4 regions of the Dietzia sp. ANT_WB102 genome follow, and region 2 is predicted to be linked to each of the others. Evidence: predicted binding sites of a transcription regulator. Region 2 holds the regulator's gene; each other region holds the start of a gene.
What was found. The regulator LexA, encoded in region 2, represses DNA repair genes until DNA is damaged. The targets are predictions, from matches to a motif close to CGAACANNTGTTCG.

Region 1: the regulator LexA is predicted to act here: its motif matches at 1,534-1,547, upstream of FQ137_RS04960 (HNH endonuclease signature motif containing protein).
Region 3: the regulator LexA is predicted to act here: its motif matches at 1,286-1,299, upstream of FQ137_RS02115 (HNH endonuclease signature motif containing protein).
Region 4: the regulator LexA is predicted to act here: its motif matches at 1,292-1,305, upstream of FQ137_RS14015 (HNH endonuclease signature motif containing protein).

Annotation. Positions count from the first base shown of each region.
Region 1 is NZ_VOBA01000001.1:1,081,959-1,085,169, reverse strand. Features, by position in the region: gene FQ137_RS04970 (alpha/beta hydrolase family protein) at 1-900, shown strand, start outside; gene FQ137_RS04965 (SRPBCC domain-containing protein) at 930-1,424, shown strand; gene FQ137_RS04960 (HNH endonuclease signature motif containing protein) at 1,594-3,129, shown strand; gene FQ137_RS04955 (NYN domain-containing protein) at 3,146-3,211, opposite strand, start outside.
Region 2 is NZ_VOBA01000001.1:2,245,636-2,248,846, reverse strand. Features, by position in the region: gene hrpA (ATP-dependent RNA helicase HrpA) at 1-193, shown strand, start outside; gene nrdR (transcriptional regulator NrdR) at 204-659, opposite strand; gene FQ137_RS10345 (hypothetical protein) at 767-1,207, opposite strand; gene lexA (transcriptional repressor LexA) at 1,397-2,107, shown strand; gene hflX (GTPase HflX) at 2,148-3,211, opposite strand, start outside.
Region 3 is NZ_VOBA01000001.1:471,378-474,588, reverse strand. Features, by position in the region: gene FQ137_RS02120 (patatin family protein) at 1-755, shown strand, start outside; gene FQ137_RS15300 (hypothetical protein) at 827-976, opposite strand; gene FQ137_RS02115 (HNH endonuclease signature motif containing protein) at 1,339-3,096, shown strand; gene FQ137_RS02110 (nitrite/sulfite reductase) at 3,203-3,211, shown strand, end outside.
Region 4 is NZ_VOBA01000002.1:503,795-507,005, reverse strand. Features, by position in the region: gene FQ137_RS14030 (lysine N(6)-hydroxylase/L-ornithine N(5)-oxygenase family protein) at 1-60, shown strand, start outside; gene FQ137_RS14025 (GNAT family N-acetyltransferase) at 57-506, shown strand; gene FQ137_RS14020 (hypothetical protein) at 581-1,099, opposite strand; gene FQ137_RS14015 (HNH endonuclease signature motif containing protein) at 1,445-3,100, shown strand; gene FQ137_RS14010 (alkaline phosphatase family protein) at 3,189-3,211, shown strand, end outside.

The DNA.
Region 1 (3,211 bases), 1.2 Mb from region 2:
GCTGTCAGCGAGGTGCGGCGCGTGGATGTTGGCGACCGCCTGGTGGCCGGCGGCGACTCCCGCTTCGAGCGCTGGTGGGTGGCGTCGAAGTCGATGAACCGTGTACTGCCCGTGGAGATCTGGCGCCCGGCCACCGACGCGCCTGCACCGATGCTGTACCTCCTCGACGGCGTGGACTCCCCTTCCCCGAGCGGGTGGCTCCTGCCCGGCAACGTCCAGAACACCTTCGCCGGCGAGCACGTCACCCTGGTCATGCCGACCCGCGCAGACGGCTCCCTGCACGCCGACTGGCAGCGCGATGACCCAGTCCTGAGCCGCAACAAGTGGCAGACCTTCCTCACCGAGGAGCTCCCGCCGCTGCTGGAGGCCGGCGACATCCCGTTCAACGGCAAACGCGGCATGGCCGGTCTGTCGATGGGCGCCGCCAGCGCCGTGACGATCGCCGAACTGCGCCCCGATCTGTACGAGGCCGTGGGCGCGATCGCCGGCTGCTACTCCGCGCGCGACGACCTCGGGTTCGTCCTCGCCAAGATCGTCGCCGAGACGCGCGGCGGCAACATCGCCAACATGTGGGGTCCGCGCACCGACCCCGCCTACCGGGACAACGATGGGCTGCTCCACGCCGAGAAGCTGCGCGACAAGGCCCTCTACTTCGCCACCGCCACCGGCCAGCCAGACGCCACCGAATGGGACCGCAACGGCCACGATCTGCTGCGGTTCACCCAGGGCACGGGGCTCGAGATCGCGACCCACGCGTGCACCGTGGAAATGGACCAGCGGCTCGACGAGCTCGGCATCGACGCCCGAGTCGACTACCTGCCCACCGGCATACACAACTGGGATAATTTCGGTCGGTTCATCGCACCGATGCGCGATACCCTGATGCCAGCGCTGCGCTGACCGCTGCGTCCTCGACTTGAGGAGATGCCATGACCTCCACACCCACGGCCTCCGGATACCTCGCCCCTTCGGGTGCCGTGGTGTTCTCCCGGCGACTGCCCATGTCCCGCGAGGCGGCGTGGTCGGCCATCACCGATCCGGCCCGCACGGTGCGGTGGATCGGCTCGTGGTCCGGCGACCCCGAGTCGGGCAGCATCGAGATGACGATGTCAGCCGAAGAGGGCGCGCCCGCCGAGTCGGTGGAGGTGCTGCGGTGCGAGGCGCCGAGCCTCGTCGTCGTCAGGATCGGTTCGGGCGGCTGGGTGGTCACCGTGCGGATCGAGGGCGACGACAACGAGGCCACCGTCTCCCTGGAACAGGACATCGCGGACGCCCAGTCCGCGTCCGACATCGGTCCAGGTTGGGACTTTTACATGGACCGATTGGTCGAGGCCGAGGCGGGCCGGGATCCGGGCGCTCTCCGTTTCTCCCCCGACTACCACCCCGCGCTGGCCGGCCACTACCGGGCGCTGCTGGGTGGCTGAATCGGTCAGCTCCGTCTCTCCTACCACCCCTGTCGACAGCCACGGATTTCGGGAACATTTCCGCAGGTAGAGCGACTGTGTCGGACCGTCTTGCTAGCGTTTACTCTATCGAACACATGAGCGAGCGGCGGTGGCGGGAGCCGGGCCCGCAGGCGGGAGGGGACGGTACATGGACACCGAGCACACCGAGCCCAGCGGCGACAGTGCCAGCATCGCGGCCGCCAGCGCCGTCGCCCTGGAGGCGCTGTACACCCAGAACCGGGCCGCCGCGGCGCGGCTGCGGGCCTGCCACCAGCTGTGGGCCACGTGCCGCGACGCACAGGAGCTACGCGACATCGCCGCCGGCTACGGTCCGGGCCTTCACCAGCGCCCCGAACACGCCGTGATCGACCCCCTCGACATCGCCAGCGACCAGATCGTCGCCGTCTACGGAGTCCACCGCACCCGGGCCCGCAGCCTGCTCACCCAGGCCATCACCCTGGTCACTAGATTCGGCGCTCTTGTCGAGGCCATGGAAACCGGCCGACTCGACGAGGACACCGCCATCCTGCTCGCCCGCCGCATGCGCACCGTGGACAGCCTGCACCGCGACGATGTCCAACGCGACGTCCTCGACTGGCTCCTAGCCGCCATCGCCGCTGGCATCCGCCCCGGACGCGAGGCGATCCTGTCCAGGACCGACCGCATCATCGCCGCCCACGACCCTGCAGGAGTGCGCCTGCGCCGGGCCGCCGCCGTGCGCGAGCGTCGCATACGCCTACGCCGAGGCCTCGACGGCATGGCCGACCTCCACGCCCACCTCACCGCCGCCGAAGCCACCACCATCCACGCCATCCTGCACAAGGCCGCCACCAAGCAACAGCGACACGACACCCAGACCCGCCTCGAGACCACCCGCCAACACGGCGCCGAAAGTCTTGATACCGAATACATCCGCAGCATGGACGAACTCCGCGCCGACGCCCTCGTCGCCGCCTTCCTCGACCCCACCCCAGGACCGGGCGCGAGCCGCAGCCCACTGGCCACCCAGATCCGGCCCACTATCACCGTGCTCGCACCCCTGGGCCCCGACGGCGAACCCGAGGTCTACCTCCCCCGCGGCGGCCCGGCCACCATCGACGCCCTCATCGAACTACTCTCCCGCAGCATCGGCGCCACCGTCACCGTCCCCGACACCCACCCCGGTACCGCCGACACCCCCCACGGCGCCCCTCGCTACCGCCCCAGCGCCGCACTGGCCCACCGCATCCGCCTGCGCGACGGCACCTGCCGCCACCCCGGATGCTCCGTCCCCGCCGAGGCCTGCGACATCGACCACGTCCGCCCATTCGACCACACCAACCCCACCGCCGGCGGCCTCACCACCGAGGGCAACCTCATGTGCCTATGCCGGCAACACCACCGCTTCAAAACCTTCCACGGCTGGCGCTACCACCTCAACCCTGACGCCACCCTGACCGTCACCACCGACACCGGCCACACCATCACCACCAACCCCGACGGCCCCCTGGCCCGCTGGCGTCACCACACCACCAGCTCCCCAGACACCGACCCCAACATCCCGCCCCCACGACGCCCCTGGCTCAACCCCCATCCACACAGCACCCACTGGCACCGCCGAGCCCAACGCCTCGCCGCCGAACGCAAAGCCAACGCCACACCACCACCCGCCACCAACCCCGACCCCGACCCGCCGCCGTTCTGACGGGAACGGAGCCGAGTCAGCGTTGCTTGAGTAGGACCGCCCTGATCCCCTCGTGGAATCCGTCGCGCAGGCGCACTCGCTG
Region 2 (3,211 bases):
AGTGGTGGAGGAGGCATGCGGGGCGTTGCGCAAGCGGCCGGGCGGAGCCCGGGTGATACGGGACCTGCGCTGGCTTCTCGCCGAATATCGGGTGGGCCTGTTCGCGCAATCACTCGGCACAGCCCGCCCGGTGTCAGCCGAACGGATCGATAAGGCGGTGGCGTCGGCGCTCGCGCCGCGGTCGTCCCGGTGACGTCGGTGGACTATCGGCTCGCGCGGCGCTCGCGGAGGGCGATGATTTCTCGTTCGAAGTCGTCGGCCGAGCTGAACTGCTTGTACACCGATGCGAAACGCAAGTAGGCGACTTCGTCCAGATCCTGGAGAGGGCCCAGGATCGCAAGGCCGATCTCATGGGCGGGGACCTCAGACACGCCGCCTGCGCGGACGGCGTCCTCGACCTGCTGTGCAAGGCGACGAAGGGCGTCCTCGTCCACCGAGCGACCCTGACATGCGCGCCGAACCCCGCGCACCACCTTGTCCCGGCTGAACGCCTCGGTGACCCCGTTGCGTTTGAGGACCGTCAGTAGAGGCGTCTCCAGCGTCGTGAATCGGTGGCCGCACTGGGGGCATTCACGTCGACGTCGGATCGCTTGACCCTCGTCGACCGATCGTGAATCGATCACCCGGGAGTCCTCGTGGTGGCATGTCGGGCAGTACATTCCCGTGGGCCCCTTCGTCGACCGGAATTCACGCGTCCCAGATCGTGCGACGGGATGCGGGACGGCAGACCACCGTCCCCGCTCATTCTAGGAGGCCTTACGGCCGGTCACGCGTAGGCGGGTCCGCCGAGGAACGCCACCGCGAGAAGCATGATGATGCCGAATGCGATCCCGCAGGCCAGCAGGGCCCAGGCAGGCACATCATCGACAACCCCCACGGGTGCAGGCGCTGCGATGTGGCACGCACGGACGTGATCAGTTGCTGCAGGGCGGACGAGCACCCGGCGTCCCGGAGCCACCGACATGACCGAGGCGGGCCGCGCGGTGCCCCTGGGCTTGACAAGAATCTCCGTGCGGGCGGAGATGTCGGTGGGGCGACGCGCCTCCGGGCCGGTCGCGGTGCGACGCGGCGCGTGACCGAAGCGCACGGGGGCCGGCTCGGCATCCGGACGGACTGCTCGTGTGGCCTTTCCCCGATGGTCATCGGGACAGACCTCGGTCCACTGCACGATCGGACGTGTGTCTGGCTGCATCTCCAAAACGGACATGGTGGCTCCCTACTCGATACGGTGTGCGAATCCGTATTCGCACACCCGTATGTCTGCATCAGTACATCTGTTCGAATTCGAACTCACCTAGAGTTGTATCACGCCGCTCGGACACGGTCATCATTCCGCGAGAGAAATTTCGAACACTTGTGTGGCGTGACGCATCCGTTGGCGTTAGGGTGTACACAGATGATGACGTCGAACATCCATTCGCCGAAGGGACCACACAACATGCCAAAGCCCGACTTCGAAACACTGACACCCCGACAGAAGAGCGTGCTGCTCCATATCCATGACACCGTCAAGGAGCGTGGTTATCCCCCGAGTATCCGGGAGATCGGTGACGCGGTCGGATTGCAGTCCACCTCGTCCGTGGCCCATCAGCTTCGGACGTTGGAGAAGAAGGGCTTCCTGACGCGGGACCCTCACAAGCCGCGCGCGGTCGACGTGCATGGTGTACCCGGACAGAAGTCTCGGGGACGCCGGTCACCGGCTGCGGAGCCCCAGCGGCCCGGCGGCGCGGTGGAACCCGTTTACGTCCCGGTGCTCGGCCGGATCGCAGCGGGTGGACCCATCCTCGCGGAGCAAGCCGTCGAAGAGATTTTCCCTCTGCCGTCGGATCTGGTCGGTTCCGGTGAACTGTTCATGCTGAGGGTTGTCGGTGAGTCGATGATCGATGCTGCGATCTGCGATGGAGATTACGTGGTGGTGCGGCGGCAGAACGTGGCCGACAACGGCGAGATCGTCGCGGCCATGATCGACGGGGAGGCGACGGTCAAAACGTTCCGCAACGACTCCAACGGTGTCTGGTTGTTGCCCCACAACCCGTCATTCAGCCCAATTCCGGGTGAGCATGCGACGATCCTCGGCAAAGTCGTAACGGTTTTCCGGAAGCTCTGATTTCGTATCCGGCGACCGCCGCCCCTCCCCCAGTTGGGAGTCAGGTGGCGCCGTCGTGCGAGCCACCTGCCGAGAATTCGGCAAGTTCTCCTGCCAAGGAGATAGGAAGTCGAACTACGATCTGGGTGCCGTCTTGGGTGTGTGCCTCCTCGAGCACCGCTCCCTCGGCGTGGACCCGTGAGACCACGTCACCGCGTGTGTAAGGGATGTCCAAGGTCACCTCGGTGTCTCCCGAAGCGATGATCTGCATAATCCGTTCGAGGAGTTCGTCCATGCCCTGCCCGGTGACCGCTGAGACGAACACCGCGTCGGGCAATGCGTGGTGCAGTTCGGCGAGCACTACCGGATCCGCAGTGTCCACCTTGTTGATCACGAGTAATTCTCGAGGTTGTTCTGCGTTTTGTTCCTCCACGACCTCATTAATCACCTTGCGCACAGCCTCGATCTGGCGAAGGGGGAATGCATCCGAGCCGTCCACAACGTGGAGCAACAACTCTGAGTCCACGACCTCCTCCAGCGTGGACCTGAAGGCCTCGACCAACTGGGTCGGCAGGTGTCGGACGAAACCCACCGTGTCGGTGAACACGACCGATCGGCCATCGGGCAATTCGGCCCGTCTGGTCGTCGGGTCGAGCGTCGCGAACAACGCGTTCTGCACCAGCACGCCGGCGCCGGTAATACGGTTCAGTAGGCTGGATTTGCCGGCATTCGTGTAACCGGCGATCGCTATGGAGGGCACAGTCGTAGCCCGTCGACGATGCCGTTTGGTGTCGCGAGCCTGCTTCATACCCTTGATCTCGCGTCGCAGACGGGCCATGCGCTCGCGGATCCGGCGTCGGTCGGTCTCGATCTTGGTCTCGCCCGGACCGCGCAGTCCCACACCGCCGTTGGTCCCGGCCCGTCCACCGGCCTGACGAGAAAGAGACTCGCCCCAACCGCGCAGTCGGGGCAGCATGTATTCCATCTGGGCGAGGGTCACCTGCGCCTTGCCCTCGCGGCTGGTGGCGTGCTGCGCAAAAATGTCGAGAATCAGGGCGGTGCGGTCGATGACCTTGACGTTGACTGCCTTTTCCAGCGCGAGCAGCTGTCCGGGAGTGAGCTCGC
Region 3 (3,211 bases), 1.8 Mb from region 2:
CGGCGGGCGCGTCCCACCTCGCTAACTATGTTTCTCGCGACGCCGTGCGGGCGCGGAAGAGCTTTGTGGAGATGGCGGGGGATCCGAACTTCGGCGACTGGCGCAGTTTTGCTCGCGGCAAGGGGCTTTTCAACGCCGAGTACATCTACGAGCAGGCCGGACTCCCGGACCAGGTGCTTCCATATGACTTCGAGACGTTTGACGCCAGCGGTACCGCTGCGCGGATCGGAACGTTCCGGTGTTCGGACGGCGAGACCGTCTTCTGGACGGAGGATGATGTCGCCTCGATGGGCGACCTCATGCGGATGGTGCGGTCGTCGTCGACGATGCCGGTGTGGATGCCGCCCGTGTTGATCGACGGCGAGTACTACGTGGACGGGGCCCTGGGCCGTGACGGGGGGATCCCGCTGTCGGCGGCTCGTGAGGCGGGATTCGAGAAGTTTCTCGTAGTGCTGACCCAGCCTGAGGGGTACCGGAAGATCCCGCCCCGTCGCCTTACCCCGTTCTATCGTTCCTACTTCCGCCGTTTTCCTGCGGTGGGGGAGGCACTCCAGCACCGGTGGGCGCTCTACAACGAGACTCTCGACGAGATCGAGGCGTTGGAGCAGTCGGGGGATGCGTTGGTCTTCCGGCCGGAGCGGGTGATGATCAGGAGTTACGAGCGGCGGGTCGACCGGCTCGCCGAGGCGTATGTCCTGGGGCGCGAGCAGGCCCGGCGCGAAGTCGACACCTGGCTGGACTTCTGCGGGCTCTGACCTTGGCTAGGCGCGAAGCACCGCGGTCGCCTGGAGTGCGCGACCGCGGCGTTCCGTGTAGTCGAGTCGGATCAGGAGCCGAAGAGCGCTGCGCCACCGCTCAGGGTTCCGAGAATGTATGCCGGGAGCCTCAACAGGCCGTCGATTGCGGCTGAGCCGAAGGGGCCGGGTGCAAGATTGGCCGATCCGATTGCTAAGCCTTCCCAGAAGTCAGAGAACATAGTGAGTTCCTTTCGACAGTGCTGGCCACACGCTGTGACCTACGTCTCACAAGCTACGGCGGGGGGCTGGGATTTACTACCGCAGGCCAACTTCGAGAGGTCACTTAAGCCATTTACTAAGCCATTCTCTGCAGATTCGTCCGTTGGTGAAAAGCCACCAATTTGTGAGTTTTCCCGTCTCCGCGCGTGAGGTGACGCCGTCGGGCGGCTGCGGCGTGAATGGCGAGCGGTGCAATCGGCAGTCGTCAAATCGAACCGTGTGGTTGCCCGGTTTTGACCCTTGCCTGCTCGAATGTGTGTGCGTAATGTAGAACACAAGTTCGATACTGATTCGCCACCGAGAGGTGAAGGGGTGGGGGCGCATGGGCGGCAACGCAGACCGCGCGGCAGGGGGCCCGCCTTCGTCCGGTGACGGCGCCGACTCCTCGTCGCCCAGTTTGTTGGCCGGGGTGCGTGCGGGGTGGATGGCGGAGAATCGGGCGGCGGCGCAGCGGTTGGTGGCCTGTTACGAGTTGTTTCGTCAGTGTCAGCGTCAGGAGGAGTCCGGGGTGGGGGCGGGTGAGTGTCGGCCCGGGCATGCGGTGGTCGATCCGGTCGAGGTGGCGGTCGGGTATGTGGTGGCGGTGATGGCGGTCTCGACTAGGCGGGCCGAGGCGATGATCACCTTCGCGTTCGATCTGCATACCCGGTATCCGGCGGTGCTGGCCGCGCTGTCGGCGGGGCGGCTCGATCAGCGTGCCGCGCAGGTGTTGGCCTCGCAGATGGCCACCGTCCACGTCGACGTGCTGGAGTTGGTGCAGCAGCAGGTCGTGGAGGATTACCTCGCCGCGATCGAGGGCGGGATCCGGTTGGGGGAGAAAGCGGTCCGCGGCAACGTTGATGCGATCATCGCCCGCTACGACGCCGACGGTCTGCGCCTGCGCCGCCGGGAGGCCGCGCGCACCCGGGGCGTGCGGTTCCACAAAGGCATCGACGGGATGTCGAGTGTGTCGGCGACACTGGCCACCGAAGAGGCCGCCGTGCTGGCCGAGGCGCTGGACCACCGCGTGGCCGACCACAAGTACGCCGACGCCCAAGCCCGGGCCAACACCGCCGCCAACGTTGATGCGGCCACCGCCGGCGACGACGGCGCCGCCCGCGACAAGGACGAGGACTATTCCCTGGCCGAGCGTCGCGCGGATGCGCTGATGTCCCTGCTCTGTGGCGATACCGGCCTCACCGGTCCCCCCAGTGCTGCCGGTCGACCCGGCGCCGGCGGTGCTGCTGGTGTGGGATTGGTGCCGTTGCGGCCGCAGGTCACCGTCATCGCCACCGGCAATGATGCCCGCGATGAGGGTGGGGTGCGGGTGGAGTTCACCCGCACCGGTCAGGCCGCCCTGCAGGCGTTGCTGGACCTGCTCGCCGCCAGCGACGGCGCCAGCCTCGAGCGCCTCGATCCCGGTATCGGCGCCGCCGACGATGCCCGGGCCGCCCTGACCTACCGGCCCGGCGCCGCGCTGGCCCGCCGGATCCGGTTGCGCGATGGCACCTGCCGCCATCCCGGCTGCGCGGTGCCGGCCGACCACTGCGACCTCGACCATGCCGCCCCGTTCAACCACGCCGACCCCGACCGTGGTGGTCACACCGTCGAAGGCAACCTGGTGTGCCTGTGCCGGCGCCATCACCGGTTCAAAACATTCTCCGACTGGAGCTACACCCTCGCGCCCGACGGCACCCTGCACGTGACCACCCCGGACGGCTCCACCATGCGCACCCGCCCCTGCGGGCCGCTGGCGCAGTACCGGCGCGAGCAGGCCGATGCCGAGACCCAGGCATGGCAACGCCAACAACCCCGCAACCCCGACCCCACCGACACCGACCCCACCGACGCCGAGCCGACCTTCTGGTCCCGCCGCGCCACCCGCCACCGCACCGAACGCGCCCGCACCGAACACGCCCGCACCGCACCCGCGCCCACTTCAGGCACGAGCAACAACGACCCCGCAGCCAACCAGACCAGCCCCAACACCGTCAGTCGCTGGTGGGCCCGCAACACACCCCACCACAGCGAAATAGAAAAGGGCATCCGAACCCTCCTCCACGACCACCTCGACGAACTCATCGACCCACCACCGTTCTAGGTTGACTGGCGGTCTGACGGTCGGCCTGTGGCCGCGATGGGCTCAGCTGCGAGCATTAGGAGACCCTGTGTAGACAGACCAGTCTGTACGAACTATCGTCTGCGGCATGACCGAC
Region 4 (3,211 bases), on a different contig from region 2:
TCCTCGATCGGGTTCCAGCAGTTCGGCGCTCCCGCTGCCCGGCATCAGGAGGCACGATGACCACCAACGCACAGACCTATACCGACCTCACCTGCACCAGCTCCACCCGGACCAGCACCTTCCACTCTCCCGCCGGGTTGGTCACTCTCGAGTCCCTGACACTCGACGCCGACACCGTCCACACCCTCCACGCCTGGTTCGATCACCCTGGTTCGGCCTACTGGGGGCTGCGGGGCACGACCCCGACGCAGGTCGAGGCGTCCCTGTCCGACTGGTCGGCGAACCCGCACCGGTCCTTGCACATGGTGCGCATCGACGGCCTGCGCGTGGGCCTGGCGGTGTTCTACGACCCAGCCGTCGTCGAGCTCGTCGGTCGATACCCGCACGAGCCCGGCGATCTCGGGATGCACTTGCTCGTCGCGCCGGCCCGCACCCCGGTACCCGGGACGTCCGAGGCCGTGATGGGTGCGATCGAGCCGCACGCTTTCGGCCGGAGCCAGCGGTAGGTCCAGCCGCGACTGTGTCAGGCCCAGCCGCAGTCGCGATACAAGGCTCCGATACTCGGGAGCCGGGATCGGGGTCAGTTCTGCGGCGACAACGAGGTCTCGGCAAGTGACCCCAGCCGCTCACCCACCGAGCCCTCTACAGACTCCGTGGCGGACCCGGTATCGACCTGGCCCTCGAGCGAGGCGCCAACCAGCGGCACACCCGCGAGCACTGCGCTGACAGACCCCTCGACGTCCCCCTGGAGCAAGGCATCCGCGGACTCAGCGGCCGGGTTCAGAGCCATGCAGATGATGCCGACAGGCACCTGCATTGGCGCCCCCATAACGGTGGCGGCGGCGCCCGCCGCGGAACCGACGTTGCAGATAAGCGTGGCGGCGGACCCCAGCGGCCCGGTGGCGTAGCCGGGCAGAGAACCCGTGACGGAAGCGGGGGCCAATTCTCCGACCTGGCCCAAGAAACCCCCCTTGGATTCCATCGATCCGGGAACAGAGTTCGAGCCGGCGGCTCCTGAACCCTGGGCTGCTGCGCTTCCCGCCGAGACGACGAGAAGTGCGGTAGCGAGTGATCCGGCATACGTGAGGAACTTGGACATGGAACGCCTCCGAGGTTGAACTTCGCGGGGCATCCACCCCAAACCGTTAGGAAGAGTGCATCATACTTCCGGTCGAAGTGGGCGGTGTCTACTCAGGCGTTATAGCCCCATCGACCGTCAAAGCCCACTATGGGCTGACATTAATCTCAGGCGCTGTTCACCCTTGCCGTATCGGACCCCCGCACGTAGAATAGAACACCCATTCGATAGGGCAACGGCGGCACCGGAGGGGCTGGACTCGTGGGAGACAACGTTGATCACGCAACCAGTACCTCGTCCCCCTCGTCGTCGTCGTTCTCGTCGAGTCCATTAGCTGGCCTGCGTGCGGACGTGCGTGCGGGGTGGATGGCGGAGAATCGGGCGGCGGCGCAGCGGTTGGTGGCCTGTTACGAGTTGTTTCGCCAGTGTCAGCGTCAGGAGGAGTCCGGGGTGGGGGCGGGTGAGTGTCGGCCCGGGCATGCGGTGGTCGATCCGGTCGAGGTGGCGGTCGGGTATGTGGTGGCGGTGATGGCGGTCTCGACTAGGCGGGCCGAGGCGATGATCACCTTCGCGTTCGATCTGCATACCCGGTATCCGGCGGTGCTGGCCGCGCTGTCGGCGGGGCGGCTCGATCAGCGTGCCGCGCAGGTGCTGGCCTCGCAGATGGCCACCGTCCACGTCGACGTGCTGGAGTTGGTGCAGCAGCAGGTCGTGGAGGATTACCTCGCCGCGATCGAGGGCGGGATCCGGTTGGGGGAGAAAGCGGTCCGCGGCAACGTTGATGCGATCATCGCCCGCTACGACGCCGACGGTCTGCGCCTGCGCCGCCGGGAGGCCGCGCGCACCCGGGGCGTGCGGTTCCACAAAGGCATCGACGGGATGTCGAGTGTGTCGGCGACACTGGCCACCGAAGAGGCCGCCGTGCTGGCCGAGGCGCTGGACCACCGCGTGGCCGACCACAAGTACGCCGACGCCCAAGCCCGGGCCAACACCGCCGCCAACGTTGATGCGGCCACCGCCGGCGACGACGGCGCCGCCCGCGACAAGGACGAGGACTATTCCCTGGCCGAGCGTCGCGCGGATGCGCTGATGTCCCTGCTCTGTGGCGATACCGGCCTCACCGGTCCCCCCGGCGCTGCCGGTCGACCCGGCGCCGGCGGTGCTGCTGGTGTGGGATTGGTGCCGTTGCGGCCGCAGGTCACCGTCATCGCCACCGGCAATGATGCCCGCGATGAGGGTGGGGTGCGGGTGGAGTTCACCCGCACCGGTCAGGCCGCCCTGCAGGCGTTGCTGGACCTGCTCGCCGCCAGCGACGGCGCCAGCCTCGAGCGCCTCGATCCCGGTATCGGCGCCGCCGACGACGCCCGGGCCGCCCTGACCTACCGGCCCGGCGCCGCGCTGGCCCGCCGGATCCGGTTGCGCGATGGCACCTGCCGCCACCCCGGCTGCGCGGTGCCGGCCGACCACTGCGACCTCGACCATGCCGCCCCGTTCAACCACGCCGACCCCGACCGTGGTGGTCACACCGTCGAAGGCAACCTGGTGTGCCTGTGCCGGCGCCATCACCGGTTCAAAACATTCTCCGACTGGAGCTACACCCTCGCGCCCGACGGCACCCTGCACGTGACCACCCCGGACGGCTCCACCATGCGCACCCGCCCCTGCGGGCCGCTGGCGCAGTACCGGCGCGAGCAGGCCGATGCCGAGACCCAGGCATGGCAACGCCAACAACCCCGCAACCCCGACCCCACCGACACCGACCCCACCGACGCCGAGCCGACCTTCTGGTCCCGCCGCGCCACCCGCCACCGCACCGAACGCGCCCGCACCGAACACGCCCGCACCGCACCCGCGCCCACTTCAGGCACGAGCAACAACGACCCCGCAGCCAACCAGACCAGCCCCAACACCGTCAGTCGCTGGTGGGCCCGCAACACACCCCACCACAGCGACATCGAAAAGGGCATCCGAACCCTCCTCCACGACCACCTCGACGAACTCATCGACCCACCACCATTCTGACCTGACAAGAATCGTGGTTCTCCCCTGTCGACTACCGGCGTCGCCCGAGTCCGGCCCGACGCCACGCTGAATGGAGGATGGTGAAGGGATGACTCAGCTGCCCACCGCACC